DNA from 2 places in the Kitasatospora sp. NPDC127116 genome. Region 2 is predicted to be linked to the other one. Evidence: predicted binding sites of a transcription regulator. Region 2 holds the regulator's gene; the other holds the start of a gene.
What was found. The regulator HrcA, encoded in region 2, represses chaperone genes, less so after heat shock. The targets are predictions, from matches to a motif close to TTNGCACTCNGNNNNNCNGAGTGCNAA.
Positions count from the first base shown of each region.

Region 1: the regulator HrcA is predicted to act here: its motif matches at 1,551-1,577, upstream of groES (co-chaperone GroES).

Region 1 is NZ_JBHXTL010000128.1:8,314-15,592, forward strand. Features, by position in the region: gene ACFVHV_RS35350 (class I SAM-dependent methyltransferase) at 1-855, opposite strand, end outside; gene ACFVHV_RS35355 (hypothetical protein) at 897-1,226, opposite strand; gene groES (co-chaperone GroES) at 1,718-2,023, shown strand; gene groL (chaperonin GroEL) at 2,140-3,765, shown strand; gene ACFVHV_RS35370 (LysR family transcriptional regulator) at 3,898-4,896, shown strand; gene ACFVHV_RS35375 (WhiB family transcriptional regulator) at 4,996-5,322, opposite strand; gene ACFVHV_RS35380 (response regulator transcription factor) at 5,885-6,496, shown strand; gene shbA (RNA polymerase sigma factor ShbA) at 6,943-7,279, shown strand, end outside.
Region 2 is NZ_JBHXTL010000002.1:70,982-78,260, reverse strand. Features, by position in the region: gene hemW (radical SAM family heme chaperone HemW) at 1-759, shown strand, start outside; gene ACFVHV_RS01415 (Uma2 family endonuclease) at 800-1,357, shown strand; gene ACFVHV_RS01410 (DUF3097 domain-containing protein) at 1,348-2,181, opposite strand; gene ACFVHV_RS01405 (hypothetical protein) at 2,213-2,797, opposite strand; gene htpX (zinc metalloprotease HtpX) at 2,830-3,750, opposite strand; gene hrcA (heat-inducible transcriptional repressor HrcA) at 4,040-5,074, shown strand; gene dnaJ (molecular chaperone DnaJ) at 5,151-6,290, shown strand; gene ACFVHV_RS01385 (16S rRNA (uracil(1498)-N(3))-methyltransferase) at 6,366-7,115, shown strand; gene ACFVHV_RS01380 (PDZ domain-containing protein) at 7,247-7,279, shown strand, end outside.

The DNA.
Region 1 (7,279 bases), on a different contig from region 2:
GGCCCGGATCACCGCGCCGTCCGGCTCGTACAGGTACCGCCCGACCGGGCCGGCCGGCGGGTCGGGCAGGTCGCCGCCGGTCAGGCTGGCGCCCTGCGGCAGCAGGGTGGCGCGGTGCGGGCTCGCGGCCCTGGTGCCGAACCAGAGCACCGCCTCCTTGACGTCGCCGTGGTCGGAGACCCACTCGGCCTCGGCGTCCCGCGGCACGGCCTCGTGCGGGATGCCCGGCGCGACCTTCAGCGCGCCGATCGGGGTCCGCCGGCCGGCCTCGATCGCCCAGGAGAGCGGCGGGGCGTACGCCTCCGGGTCGAACACCCGGCCGCGCGAGGTGCGCCGGGCCGGGTCGGTGAACACCGCGTCGTAGCCGGTGACGTCCACCTCGGCGACGTCCGCGCAGCGCACCTCGACCAGCTCGGACAGGCCCAGGGCGGCGGCGTTGGCCGCGGTGGCGGCGCAGGCCGCCGGGTCCTTGTCGACGGCCAGCACCTCGATGCCCGCCCGGGCCAGCGCCAGCACGTCCCCGCCGATGCCGCAGCACAGGTCCGCCAGCCGTCGGACGCCCAGCGCGGCGAACCGCTGCGCCCGCCACTCGGCCACGCTGCGCCGGGTGGACTGCTCGACCCCGTTGGGCGTGAAGTACATCAGGTCGGCGTCCGCCCCGAACTTCGCCCGCGCCCGCTGCCGCAGCCGCGCCTGCCCGAAGGCCGCCGAGACCAGCTCCGCCGGATGCTCCCGGCGCAGGCGGGTCGCCAGCGCCAGCTCCTCCTCGGGGGTGAACTCGCGCAGTTCGGCGAGCAGGGCCTGGCCCTCGGGCGTCAGCAGCGGCTGGAGGTTCTCGGTGTCCACGGGGGCCATTCTCGCCGCTCGGCCGGTCGGTCACCGCAGCGGTGCGGCGGTCACCGGCCGATGACGGGGATGCCGGAGGCGAGCCAGCCCACGAGCACGCCCAGCGGTGCCGCGGCCACCGCGGCGTACGGCGTGATCCGGTAGCCGAGCCGCCGGGTGCCCCGGAAGGTCAGGGTCAGCAGCACGAGCAGGACCACGACGCCGAAGACGTCCAGGGCCACCGTCCCGGGGCCGTACAGGGCGAGCAGCTTCAGCACGTTGAGCACGAGCGATCCGAGGAACACCGCGACGGCGGTCACCGCGAGCACCACCGCGGCGAGCACCAGGTCCGCCGCCCAGTGGATCCGCGGCGGCGCGGACGGGGCGGCCGCTCGGATCACCGGAACGCCCCCGGGACGAGCGGCGGCGCGGGCGGGGCGTCCTTCGCGCCGGAGGGGCCGACGCGTACCGGGGTGTCCGTCATGGCAGGAGTCTGCCCGAGGGAGCGCCGTCCGTACATGGGTACGGGAATCCGGACGCCCGCTCGACTTCCGGTGGGCGGGGCGGCGGGTCCGTCGGCGGGCCGGCCGACGGGTGCGACGGGCCCGCGCACAGGGGTCGGACGCACCGGGATCGAGGTCACGGCAGGAGTCCGCGGGGGCCGGGCCGGGGCGCACACGAGTGCGGCTGCTCACCCGCGGAACCGGGAGTCCCAGGGCGCGTCGTTGGCACTCTGGTTGACTGAGTGCTAACACGGCCCTATGGTCGTCCTTGGCACTCCCCACCGGGAGAGTGCTAACGCGACGATGTGTGTCTGACCCCCGCGACGGCAGGCCCGCAGGATCGCCCTACCCGTTAGAAAACCCCGTAATCTCCGAAGGGGAGCTCGGACGTGACCACCAGCAGCAAGGTTGCCATCAAGCCGCTCGAGGACCGCATTGTGGTCCAGCCGCTCGACGCCGAGACCACCACGGCCTCCGGCCTGGTTATCCCGGACACCGCCAAGGAGAAGCCCCAGGAGGGCGTCGTCCTGGCCGTCGGCCCGGGCCGCTTCGAGGACGGCCAGCGTCTGCCGCTCGACGTCGCCGTGGGTGACATCGTCCTGTACTCGAAGTACGGCGGCACCGAGGTGAAGTACCAGGGCGAGGAGTACCTGGTGCTCTCCGCCCGCGACGTCCTCGCGATCATCGAGAAGTAAGACGTTCCGACCCGCCCCGGATCCGTGTCCCAAGTGACAGGGGCCCGGGGCGTGGTTGTTGGTTCACGTAGTTCGGCGGCCGGTGGGCCGGCCGCAGCCCCGAGGGAATAGGGAACATGGCGAAGATCCTGCAGTTCGACGAGGACGCCCGCCGCTCGCTGGAGCGCGGTGTCAACAAGCTGGCCGACACCGTCAAGGTGACCATCGGCCCCAAGGGCCGCAACGTCGTCATCGACAAGAAGTTCGGCGCCCCGACCATCACCAACGACGGTGTCACCATCGCCCGCGAGGTCGAGCTGGACGACCCGTACGAGAACCTTGGCGCGCAGCTCGTCAAGGAGGTCGCCACCAAGACCAACGACGTCGCGGGTGACGGCACCACCACCGCCACCGTGCTGGCCCAGGCCCTGGTCAACGAGGGTCTGCGCAACGTCGCCGCCGGTGCCGGCCCGGCCGCCCTGAAGAAGGGCATCGACAAGGCCGTCGCCGCCGTCTCCGAGCACCTGCTCTCGATCGCCCGCGAGATCGAGGGCAAGGACGACGTCGCCGCCGTCGCGTCGCTCTCCGCCCAGGACACCCAGGTCGGCGAGCTGATCGCCGAGGCGATCGACAAGGTCGGCAAGGACGGTGTCATCACCGTCGAGGAGTCGAACACCTTCGGCGTGGAGCTGGACTTCACCGAGGGCATGCAGTTCGACAAGGGCTACCTGTCGCCGTACTTCGTCACCGACGCGGAGCGGCAGGAGGCGGTCCTGGAGGACCCGTACATCCTGATCAACCAGGGCAAGATCTCCTCCATCCAGGAGCTGCTGCCGCTGCTGGAGAAGATCCTCCAGGGCGGTGCCTCCAAGCCGCTGCTGATCATCGCCGAGGACGTCGACGGCGAGGCGCTGTCGACCCTGGTCGTCAACAAGATCCGCGGCACCTTCAACGCCGTCGCCGTCAAGGCCCCGGGCTTCGGCGACCGCCGCAAGGCGATCCTCGGCGACCTGGCCGTCCTGACCGGCGGCACGGTCATCTCCGAGGAGGTCGGCCTCAAGCTCGACCAGGTCGGCCTGGACGTGCTGGGCACCGCCCGCCGCGTGACCATCACCAAGGACGAGACCACCGTCGTCGACGGCGCCGGTGACTCCGAGGCCGTGGCCGGCCGCGTCGCCCAGATCAAGGGCGAGATCGCCGCGACCGACTCCGACTGGGACCGCGAGAAGCTGCAGGAGCGCCTGGCCAAGCTGGCCGGCGGCGTCTGCGTCATCAAGGTCGGCGCCGCCACCGAGGTGGAGCTGAAGGAGCGCAAGCACCGCCTGGAGGACGCCATCTCGGCGACCCGTGCCGCGGTCGAGGAGGGCATCGTCGCCGGCGGTGGCGCCTCCCTGGTCCACGCCGCCAAGGTGCTGGACGGTGGCCTGGGCCTGTCGGGCGACGAGGCGACCGGTGTCGCGGTCGTCCGCAAGGCGCTGCACGAGCCGCTGCGCTGGATCGCCCAGAACGCCGGCCTGGAGGGCTACGTCATCACCTCCAAGGTCTCCGAGCTGGAGGCCGGCCAGGGCTACAACGCCGCCACCGGTGAGTACGGCGACCTGGTGAAGGCCGGCGTCATCGACCCGGTCAAGGTCACCCGCTCCGCCCTGGAGAACGCCGCCTCGATCGCCTCCCTGCTTCTCACCACCGAGACCCTCGTGGTGGAGAAGAAGGAGGAGGAGGCCGACAACGGCCACGGCCACGGCCACGGCCACTCGCACTGAGGCTCCGACGCCTGACCGGAGGCCCGGTCCGCGCCCCGCGAGGGGTGGCGGGCCGGGCCTCCGGCGTTCACCTTCACCGTTCAACTATCAGTAGAATTTTGCAGAATGCAAAGATTGCCTTATAACTGAGGCATGATCGAGGCCCGCCATCTGCGCGTCCTGCGTGCCGTCGCCCGCACCGGCTCCTTCTCCGCCGCCGCCCGCGAGCTGGGGTGTACGCAGCCCGCCATCAGCCAGCAGATGAAGGCGCTGGAGAAGTCGGTGGACACCCCGCTGGTGGTCCGCTCGGGCCGCGGGATGCAGCTCAGCGAGGCCGGCCGGGTCCTGCTCAAGCATGCCACCGGAATCCTCGCCGGGCTCTCGGCCGCCGAGGAGGAGGTGGCCGCGATCGCCGGGCTGCGGGCCGGGCGGGTGCGGCTGGTCTCCTTCCCGACCGCGAGTTCCACCCTGGTGCCGCCCGCGGTCGCCCGCCTGCGGGACGGCCATCCGGGGGTGCGCGTGTCGCTGGTCGAGGCGGAGCCGCCGGAGTCGCTGGCGATGCTGCGCGGCGGCGAGTGCGAGATCGCGCTGGCCTTCCGCTACCCGCAGTCCGACGGCGCCGTCGCGCTCCCGGCGCCGGCCCACGGCACGCCGCGCGAGGCCCGGGCCGAGGCCAATCTGGAGGCGCAGCAGCTGACCGCGGGGTCCGACTGGTCCGATCTGGTGGTCACCCCGCTGCTGGACGACCCGCTGGTGGGCCTGCTGCCCGCCGGCCACGGGCTGGCGGGGCGGGGCGGGGCGGTGGGGCTGGCCGAGCTGGCGGGGGAGCAGTGGATCGCCGGCTGCCCGCAGTGCCGGGGGCACCTGGTGGAGCTGTGCGCCGGGGCGGGCTTCGAGCCGCGGATCGACTTCGCGACGGACGACTACCCGGCGGTGGTCGGCCTGGTGGCGGCCGGGCTGGGGGTGGCGGTGCTGCCCCGGCTGGCGCTCCGGTCGGTGCGTCCTGACGGCGTGTCGACGGTGCCGGTGCACACGGCCTCCGGGGCGCCCGCGGTGCGCCAGGTGGTCGCGCTGACCCTGCCGGACCTGGCGGAGGTGCCGGCCGTGGCGCTGATGCTGGAGCGGCTGGCGGGGGCGGCCGCCGATCGCTGACGGTGGGTGACGGGGCCGCGGGGGTCCGGTACGTAGGGTGAGCCAGAAGGCTGAAGCGCCGCGAAGGAACGTTTCTTCACGGCGCTCACGGAGTCGGGTCTAGCGCTGGGCGACCGCCGGCGGGGCCAGCGGGACCTCGACCAGTCGGTGCCGCGAGCGCCCCAGCATCTCCTCGCGCTCGTCCTCGGTCATCCCGCCCCAGACGCCGTACGGCTCACGGACCGCCAGCGCGTGCGCCGCGCACTCGGCGATCACCGGGCAGCGCATGCAGACCTCCTTGGCGCTGGCCTCGCGCGAACTGCGCGCGGCCCCGCGCTCGCCCTCGGGGTGGAAGAAGAGCGAGCTGTCCACGCCACGGCAGGCTGCGGAGAGCTGCCAGTCCCAGAGGTCCGCGTTGGGACCGGGGAGGCGGGAGAAATCTGCCATGGCTCATTCCCTTCAGAGGCTGTCGGCCGTCGGCCGGGCGTTCGGCGGGGCTGCTGCCGAGCGGTGCGGCGGGGCTTCGATGCACTGGTGTGGACACCTGGAAATATGACTTAAGGCAACTCCATGGACAAGTCACCCACACACTGGCACAACAGTCAATGACCATACGAAAGCTATAAAAACGGGCATAGTGGGCAAGGGCTCCGCCGGGCGCGGGCGTGGCAATCGGGTGGCCGACGGGCGCGCGACGTGCCGAATCGGTGTGCGGGTCGTACGCCCACCGCGCGCGAGCTGCGCAAAAGTGCGGCGTGTGCACCGCGATGCGGCTGATCGGTAATGGGTTGGCCACGTACAGTGGTGGAGATGGCCCCGAAGGCCGTAACTCATTCGAGTGACGGTCGTTGGAAGTGCGGAGGCGGTTAGCGGGCGCCGGACGTCGGGAACGATCGCGGGCAGGTTGGGGCGATCAGGACGGAGTCTGTCGCCGATCGGCCGTGTCGGAGAGGTTCGTACCAGCCAGGAGGCTCAACGTGACGCGGATCAGCTGCGGAGGACGACGGTCATGACTTCCGTTCTCGTTTGCGACGATTCCCCGCTCGCCCGCGAGGCGCTTCGCCGCGCGGTCGCGACCGTACCCGGTGTGGACCGGGTCACCACCGCGACGAACGGGGAGGAGGTCCTCCGCCGCTGGGTGGCCGACCGCTCCGATCTCGTTCTGATGGACGTCCGGATGCCCGGCCTCGGCGGGGTCGAGACGGTCCGGCGGCTGCTGTCCGCCGACCCCGGCGCGCGGATCATCATGCTCACCGTCGCCGAGGACCTCGACGGCGTCGCGCTCGCGGTGGCCGCCGGCGCCCGCGGGTACCTGCACAAGGACGCCTCGCGCGCCGAGCTGCGGGCCACCGTCACCCAGGCCCTCGCCGACCCGACCTGGCGGCTCGCCCCGCGCCGGCTGCGCAGCCCCGACATGGGCGCGGCGCCGACGCTGACGGCGCGTGAGATCCAGGTGCTGGAGGGCATGAGCCACGGCCGCAGCAACGCCGAGATCGGCCGTGAACTGTTCCTCTCCGAGGACACCGTCAAGACCCACGCCCGACGGCTGTTCAAGAAGCTCGGGGCCTCCGACCGGGCGCACGCGGTGGCGCTGGGTTTCCGCTGGGGCCTGGTCCGCTGACCACCGGCGGCGCCGCCGGGTGCGGCGTGCCGCCGGCGGTTCCCGGAGCGGGTGCCGCACAGGCGTGTGACGTTACGGTCCCGAGGTTGCACCATGGAGGAGTGGAGCACCTCGGGGACCAGCGGACAGGCACTGCGGCGAACCACGCAGCCGCAGGACACTCGGCGGACGGCGCGACGGACGGGACCACCACCGATCGCGGCGGGGCGGGAGGCGGCACGGTGCAGGAGGGGCCGGTGGTGCGGGGCACGCCCTACGGTGCCGCAGCGCATAACGTTCCGGTGCACAACTCCGGACGCGGTGCCGCGTTTTCCCGCTCGACCAGGCACCATGGACCGATGCGCGACGACGTCGCCGGTACGGCCGGCCAGGCGGACCCGGCGGAGGCCGAGCCCTCCGGTCCGGGCCGTGATCCGTCGTACGCCGACTCCGACGCTCCCGTCGGCATGACCGGCCCGGACCGCCCGCCGGTGCTCGGCACGGGCGGCTCGCCGCTGATGGGCGAACTGGTCGCGGCCGCGGTCCGCGGCGAGGGCCCGGCGATCGACGCGCTGCTCGCCTACGTCCACCCGCTGGCGCTGCGGTACTGCCGCGCCCGGCTGGTCCGGCTGCCCGGCGGGGCCCGGCACCACGTGGACGACGTCGCGCAGGAGGTCTGCGTGGCCGTGCTCTGCGCGCTGCCCCGGTACAAGGACCAGGGGCGCCCGTTCGAGGCCTTCGTGTACGGGATCGCCGCGCACAAGATCGCCGACCTCCAGCGGGCCGCGATGCGCGGACCCGGCT
Region 2 (7,279 bases):
AGCGCCCGCCCGCACGTCCTGAAGCTGCTCGACCGCCACCACACCCCGGGCCGCCCCGAGGCCTGCGTGGCCGAGGCCCGCGCGGCCGGCTTCGAGCACGTCAACCTCGACCTCATCTACGGCACCCCCGGCGAGTCCGACGACGACTGGCGGGCCTCCCTGGACGCCGCCATCGGCGCCGGGCCCGACCACGTCTCCGCGTACTCGCTGATCGTCGAGGAGGGCACCCGGCTCGCCGCCCGGGTCAAGCGCGGCGAACTGCCGATGATCGACGACGACGTGCACGCCGACCGCTACCTGATCGCCGAGGAGGCGCTCGCCGCCGCCGGCTACTCCTGGTACGAGGTCTCCAACTGGGCCACCGCCCCCGAGGGCCGCTGCCGCCACAACGAGCTGTACTGGACCGGCGCCGACTGGTGGGGCGCGGGCCCCGGCGCCCACAGCCACGTCGGCGGCGTCCGCTGGTGGAACGCCAAGCACCCCGCCGCCTACGCGCAGGCCCTCGCCGAGCAGCGCACCCCGGCGCTGGCCCGCGAGGTGCTGGCCGAGGAGGACCGCCGCGTCGAGCGGATCCTCCTGGAGCTGCGCCTGGTCGACGGCATCCCCCTGGACCTGCTCACCGACACCGGCCGCAAGGCGGCGGACCGGCACCTCGCCGACGGCCTCCTCGCCGCCGGGCCCTACGAGCAGGGCCGCGCCGCACTGACCCTCCAGGGCCGCCTCCTGGCGGACGCGGTTGTTCGTGACTTGGTGGACTGAGTGTCGTTAACGTGGTGTCAGCCGTCGTAGGGAGCGCGCAATGACCGCCATTGATGACCGGGTGACGGGGATCTTCGAGAATCTGGAGGTCCCCGAAGGCTTCAAAGCCGAGCTCATCAGGGGGGAAATCGTGATGATGGCCGGGCCGGACATGGTCCACAACCTCATCATCCGGGCCATCCAGCACCAGACGCCGTACACCCGGTGGAATGCACTGACCACGCAGGATGTGGCCTTTCCCCGCGAGGCCAGTGAGCCGCAGCCGGACCTGGTCGTGTTTGAGCGGGGGGCTGCGGAGGAGAGCGGTCGGCTGTTGCCCGCGCTTGCGGTCACCCTGGCGGTCGAGGTGGTTTCGAAGACCAGCGTGCTTCGCGACTACCGGACCAAACGGGAGCTCTATGCAGAGGGCCAGATTCCCGCATATCTGATTGTCGACCCGATCAAGGGTGTCTGTGTGCTGCTCACCGAGCCGAGTCGAGCGGCGGCCTCCGGGCTGCCGGACTACGCGGTCGAGCGGACCGCGAAGTTCGGCGAGTCGATTCCGCTGGATCTGCTCGACATCACGCTGGACACCTCGGAGTTCCGGACCTACTCCTGACCCGGCAGGGCCGTAAAGTCGATCAGTTCCTCCACCCGGCCCAGCAGTTCGGGTTCCAGGTCCTTGTAGCTGTCCACCTTCGACAGGATGTGCTTCCAGGCCGCCGGGGTGTCCACCGGCCAGCCGAGGCGGCGGCAGGTGCCCTCCTTCCAGTCCTCGCCCCGCGGGACGGCGGGCCAGCCGGGGATGCCCACGCTGGAGGGCTTCACGGCCTGCCAGATGTCGATGTAGGGGTGGCCGACGACCAGCACCGAGTCGCCGGTGACCCGGGCGGCGATGCGGTGCTCCTTCGTCCCCGGCAGCAGGTGGTCGACCAGGACGCCGAGGCGGCGGCCGGGGCCGGGCGCGAAGTCGGCGACGATCGCGGGCAGGTCGTCGATGCCGCGCAGGTACTCGACGACGACGCCCTCGATCCGCAGGTCGTCGCCCCAGACCCGCTCGACCAGCTCGGCGTCGTGCCGGCCCTCGACGTAGATCCGGGACTCGCGGGCGACCCGGGCGCGGGCGTTCGGGACGGCGACGGAGCCGGAGGCGGTGCGGCCCGGCGTCCGGGCGGGAGCCGGGCCGGCCGGGCGGACCAGGGTGACGGCCCGGCCCTCCAGCAGGAAGCCGCGCGGCACCAGCGGGAACACCCGGTGCTTGCCGAACCGGTCCTCCAGGGTGACGGTGAACCCCTCGGCGGTCTTCTCGCAGCGCACCACCGCCCCGCAGAAGCCGGTCGCCGCCTCCTCGACCACCAGGTCCCGCTCGGCGGGCACCTCCGGGGCGGGCCGCTGTTTCTTCCACGGCGGGGTCAGGTCGGGTCCGTACTGGCGGCTGCGCATACGGGTGATCATAGGGACGGCGGACGGTGTGTCAGAGGCCCGGCGCGCCCCAGACCGGGAACCAGCGGCTCAGGTCCTTCTCCAGCCGCAGGTCGTTCCCCAGCATCGCGTTGACCTGCAGCTCCAGCGGGCTGTTGCGCTTCTCCCCGCCGCCGGGCATCGGGGCGAAGGGATAGAACGTCCCGCGCTTGTAGAGGTAGACCAGGGCCAGCGACCGCCCCTGCGGATCGCGGAAGGCGACCAGCGAGCAGAGCAGCTGCGGCCCGAAGCCGTTCGCCTCCAGCTCGCTGTTGACCGCGTGCAGGTCGTTGACCAGCTCCGGCAGTTCGTCGGGCCGGTGCCGGGCGAGCAGCCAGGAGTAGCCGTAGTCGTCCTTGGAGGCCTCCACCGGGACGCCGCCGCGCTCGGTGTCGGCGTCCAGCAGGGCCCGGACCTGCTGCTCGACCTGGACGAAGGCCGCGCCCTCGACGGCCGCGAAGCAGACCGAGCCGAGCCCGGTGGGGGTGAACCCGGCCCCGGCCTCCAGGGTGAGCGCGGCGGACGGCACGCCGAACAGCTGGTCGAGGTCGGGCTTGACGGGCTTGGTGCGGCCGAACAGGGTGTCCAGGATTCCCACGGCGGTCCTTTCGCGTCAGGGGCTCGGCGGGTTCAGTGGCCGAGCTGCTCGGAGATCCTCGCCAGCTGCTCCAGCCGCTTCTCCAGGCTGGGGTGGGTGGAGAACAGCTGCGAGGCGGCCTCCCGGGCGCTCAGCGCGGGGGCGAAGTAGAAGGCGTTGTACGGCTGCGCCTGGCGCAGGTCCTTGCTGGGGATGGCCGCGATCTGCCCGGTCACCTTGGTGAGCGCCGAGGCCAGGGCGCTGGGCCGGCCGGTGAGCTGGGCGGCGGCCCGGTCGGCGGCCAGTTCGCGGTAGCGGGAGAGCAGCCGGGTGAGCAGGAAGCTGATCGCGTAGACGACGATCGACACCAGCGGGATGATCAGCGCCAGGATGGCGGCGTTCTGGTCGTTGTTGTTGCGCCCGCCGCCCATGAACCCGCCGTACACGGCGATCCGGGTCATCGCCCCGGCGAGGACGCCGAGGAACCCGGCGATCGTCATCACCGCGACGTCCCGGTGGGCGACGTGCGACAGCTCGTGCGCGAGGACTCCCTCCAGCTCCTCCGGTTCCAGCCGGCGCAGCAGCCCGGTGGTCACGCAGATCACCGCGTTCTGCGGGTTGCGGCCGGTGGCGAAGGCGTTCGGCATGTCGTTGTCGGCGACCGCCACCCGCGGTTTGGGCATGTCGGCCAGGGCGCAGAGCCGGTCGACGGTGCCGTGGAGTTGGGGGAACTCTTCCGGGGACACCTGGCGGGCGCCCATCGCCCGTTCGGTGATCTTGTCGCTGAACCAGAACTGGGCCACGAACAGCCCGCCGGAGATCAGGACGATCAGTGGCCAGGCGCCGCGCAGCAGCGCGATCAGCAGGCCGGTGAAACCGACGTACAGCAACCCGATCACGAACATCGTCGCGACCATGCGGCCGGTCAGGCCGCGGTCGGGCGCGAAACGGGTGTGCTGGCCCGAGCTCGACATCGCTTGCTCCTCCGTTCGCCGTCGCTTTCGATGCTGCCACCCGGACGGCCTCCCGGCACCACCCCGGTGCCGGGAGGATCGAACCGCCGGGGCCCCGCGGGCCGTGTCCGGAACTGCGGGGAGGATCACGCCCCTCGGGCCGTTCCTGCCGTAGGACCCGGGCCTTACACTGGCAGGTACGGTTCTGGCACTCGTACGTTCAGAGTGCCAAGACCGGGGGCCTCCCGGAGCGGCCCGCAGCAGTGAGGGACACAGTCGGACAACGTGCGAAGACGGAGGTGCGTGCCCCATGGCCGGTGAGGTCCGCCAGCTGGACGAACGCAAGCTCGCCGTACTCCGCGCGATCGTGCAGGACTACGTGGGCACCGAGGAGCCGGTCGGCTCCAAGGCCCTGGTGGAACGGCACAACCTCGGGGTCTCGCCGGCGACCGTCCGCAACGACATGGCGGCGCTGGAGGAGGAGGGCTACATCCACCAGCCGCACACCAGCGCCGGCCGCATCCCGACCGACAAGGGGTACCGCCTCTTCGTCGACAAGCTCGCCGAGATCAAGCCGATGAGCGCCCCCGAGCGCCGGGCCATCCGGCACTTCCTGGACGGCGCGGTCGACCTGGACGACGTGGTCGCCCGCACCGTGCGGCTGCTCGCCCAGCTGACCCGGCAGGTCGCGGTGGTGCAGTACCCCTCGCTGACGCGCTCCACCGTCCGGCACATCGAGCTGGTGGCGCTGGCCCCGGCCAAGGTGATGCTGGTACTGATCACCAACACCGGCCGGGTCGAGCAGCGGATGGTCGACTGCCCGGGCTCGGTCGGCGAGACGGTGCTGGCGGACCTGCGGGCCCGGATCAACGCGAGAGCCGCCGGCCGGCGCCTCCCGGAGGTCCCGGGGCTGCTGGAGGAACTGCCGGCGCTGTTCGAGCAGGCCGACCGGCCGACGGTCAGCACGGTCCTGGCGACCCTGTTCGAGACGCTCGCCGAGCAGAACGAGGAGCGGATCATGCTGGCCGGCACGGCCAACCTGACCCGCTTCGGGCACGACTTCCCGCTCACCATCCAGCCGGTGCTGGAGGCCCTGGAGGAGCAGGTCATCCTGCTCCGCCTCCTGGGTGAGACCGCGGACGCCGCGATGACGGTCCGGATCGGGCGGGAGAACGCCTATGAAGGGCTGAATTCCACCTCGATCGTTTCGGTCGGCTACGGTTCGGGCGACGAGAGCGTGGCGAAACTGGGTGTGATCGGTCCGACCCGGATGGACTACCCCGGCACAATGGGGGCGGTGCGAGCGGTGGCACGGTACGTGGGCCAGATCCTGGCCGAGTCCTAGCAAGGGCCACCGTTAGAATTTTTAACGGTGGCGTCCAGTCGCAGCACTACTACAGGCGGAACAAGCGGAGCATTTGGTGGCCACGGACTACTACGCGGTACTCGGCGTCCGACGGGATGCGGGGCAGGACGAGATCAAGAAGGCGTTCCGGCGCCTGGCACGCGAACTGCACCCGGACGTCAACCCGGACCCGAAGACGCAGGAGCGGTTCAAGGAGATCAACGCCGCCTACGAGGTGCTCTCCGACCCGCAGAAGCGTCAGGTCTACGACCTCGGCGGGGACCCGCTGTCCCCGGGCGGCGGCGGTGCCGGCGGCTTCGGCGCCGGCGCGGCGGGCTTCGGCTTCTCCGACATCATGGACGCCTTCTTCGGCGCCGCGGCCGGCCAGCGCGGCCCGCGCTCGCGCACCCGCCGCGGCCAGGACGCCATGATCCGGCTGGAGATCACCCTGGAGGAGGCCGCGTTCGGCACCACCAAGGAACTCCAGGTCGACACCGCCGTCACCTGCACCACCTGCAGCGGCGAGGGCGCGGCCCCCGGCACCTCGGCGCAGACCTGTGACATGTGTCGCGGCAAGGGCGAGGTCTCCCAGGTCACCCGGTCCTTCCTGGGCCAGGTCATGACCTCCCGCCCCTGCCCGCAGTGCCAGGGCTTCGGCACCGTCGTGCCGACCCCGTGCCCGGAGTGCGCCGGCGACGGCCGCGTGCGCGCCCGCCGCACCCTGACCGTCAAGATCCCGGCCGGCGTCGACAACGGCACCCGGATCCAGCTGGCCGGCGAGGGCGAGGTCGGCCCCGGCGGCGGCCCGGCCGGCGACCTGTACGTCGAGATCGCCGAGACCACCCACACCATCTTCCAGCGGCGCGGGGACGACCTGCACTGCACCGTCACCATCCCGATGACGGCGGCCTCGCTCGGCACCCGGGTGCCGCTGCAGACCCTGGACGGCCTGGAGGAGGTCGACATCCGGCCCGGCACCCAGTCCGGCCAGTCGATCCCGCTGCACGGCCGGGGCATCACCCACCTGCGCGGCGGCGGCCGGGGCGACCTGATAGTGCATGTCGAGGTGAAGACGCCCACCAAGCTCGACGCCGAGCAGGAGGAACTGCTGCGCCGCCTCGCGGTGCTGCGCGGCGAGGAGCAGCCGTCCGGCCAGTTCGCGCCGGGCCAGCAGGGCCTGTTCTCCCGCCTGAAGGACGCCTTCAACGGCCGGTAGTCGTCCGCGGAGGGGTGCCGGGGGATCCCGGCACCCCTTCCGTGTTCCCGTCCCACTCCTGGAGGTTCCCCCGTCATGACCGCGCCCGTCTTCGTCGTCGAGACCGAGCGGATCGCCGCCGCCGTGCCCGGGGCCGTGGTGCGCCTGGACGGCCCGGAGGGGCGGCACGCGGCCGCGGTGAAGCGGCTGGAGCCGGGCGAGGCGGTCACCCTGGCCGACGGGCTGGGACTCGGGGTGGACGGCACGGTCGCCGAGGTGCTCGGCAAGGACGCGATCGACGTGACGGTCGCCGCCGTGCGCCGGGAGCCGGAGCCCGCGCCGCGGATCGTGGTCGTCCAGGCGCTGCCCAAGGGCGACCGCGGCGAGCTGGCCGTGGAGACGATGACCGAGGTCGGCGTGGACGTGGTGATCCCGTGGTCCGCCTCGCGCTGCATCACCCAGTGGAAGGGCGAGCGCGGCGCCAAGGCGCTCGCCAAGTGGCGGGCCACCGCCCGGGAGGCGGGCAAGCAGTCCCGCCGGCTGCGCTTCCCCGAGGTCCGCGAGCCGATGACCACCCGGCAGCTGGCGCCGGTGCTGGCGCGGGCCGCGTTCGCCGCCGTGCTGCACGAGGAGGGCGCCGAGCCGCTGGCGCACGCCGGGCTGCCGGAGGGCGGGGACATCGTGCTGGTGGTCGGCCCCGAGGGCGGGGTCTCCCCGGAGGAGCTGGCCGCCTTCGCCGAGGCGGGCGCCAAGCCGTACCGGCTGGGCTCCTCGGTGCTGCGCACCTCGACCGCCGGGGTGGCCGCCGGCGCGCTGCTGCTCGGGCGCACCGGCCGCTGGTCGTGACGGCTGCCGTGCAGGCGGTCGGGGCGGCCCGCGGGGCGGTTCCCGGGAGGGCGTAACAGCCCTCCGCGGGCGGCGCCGGAAGTCTGGGAAAAACGGCGCGGATCGTACGCGCACCTGCTTAGGCTGGCCGGGTGACGGACTCCCTGAGCACCTCCTCGAACAGC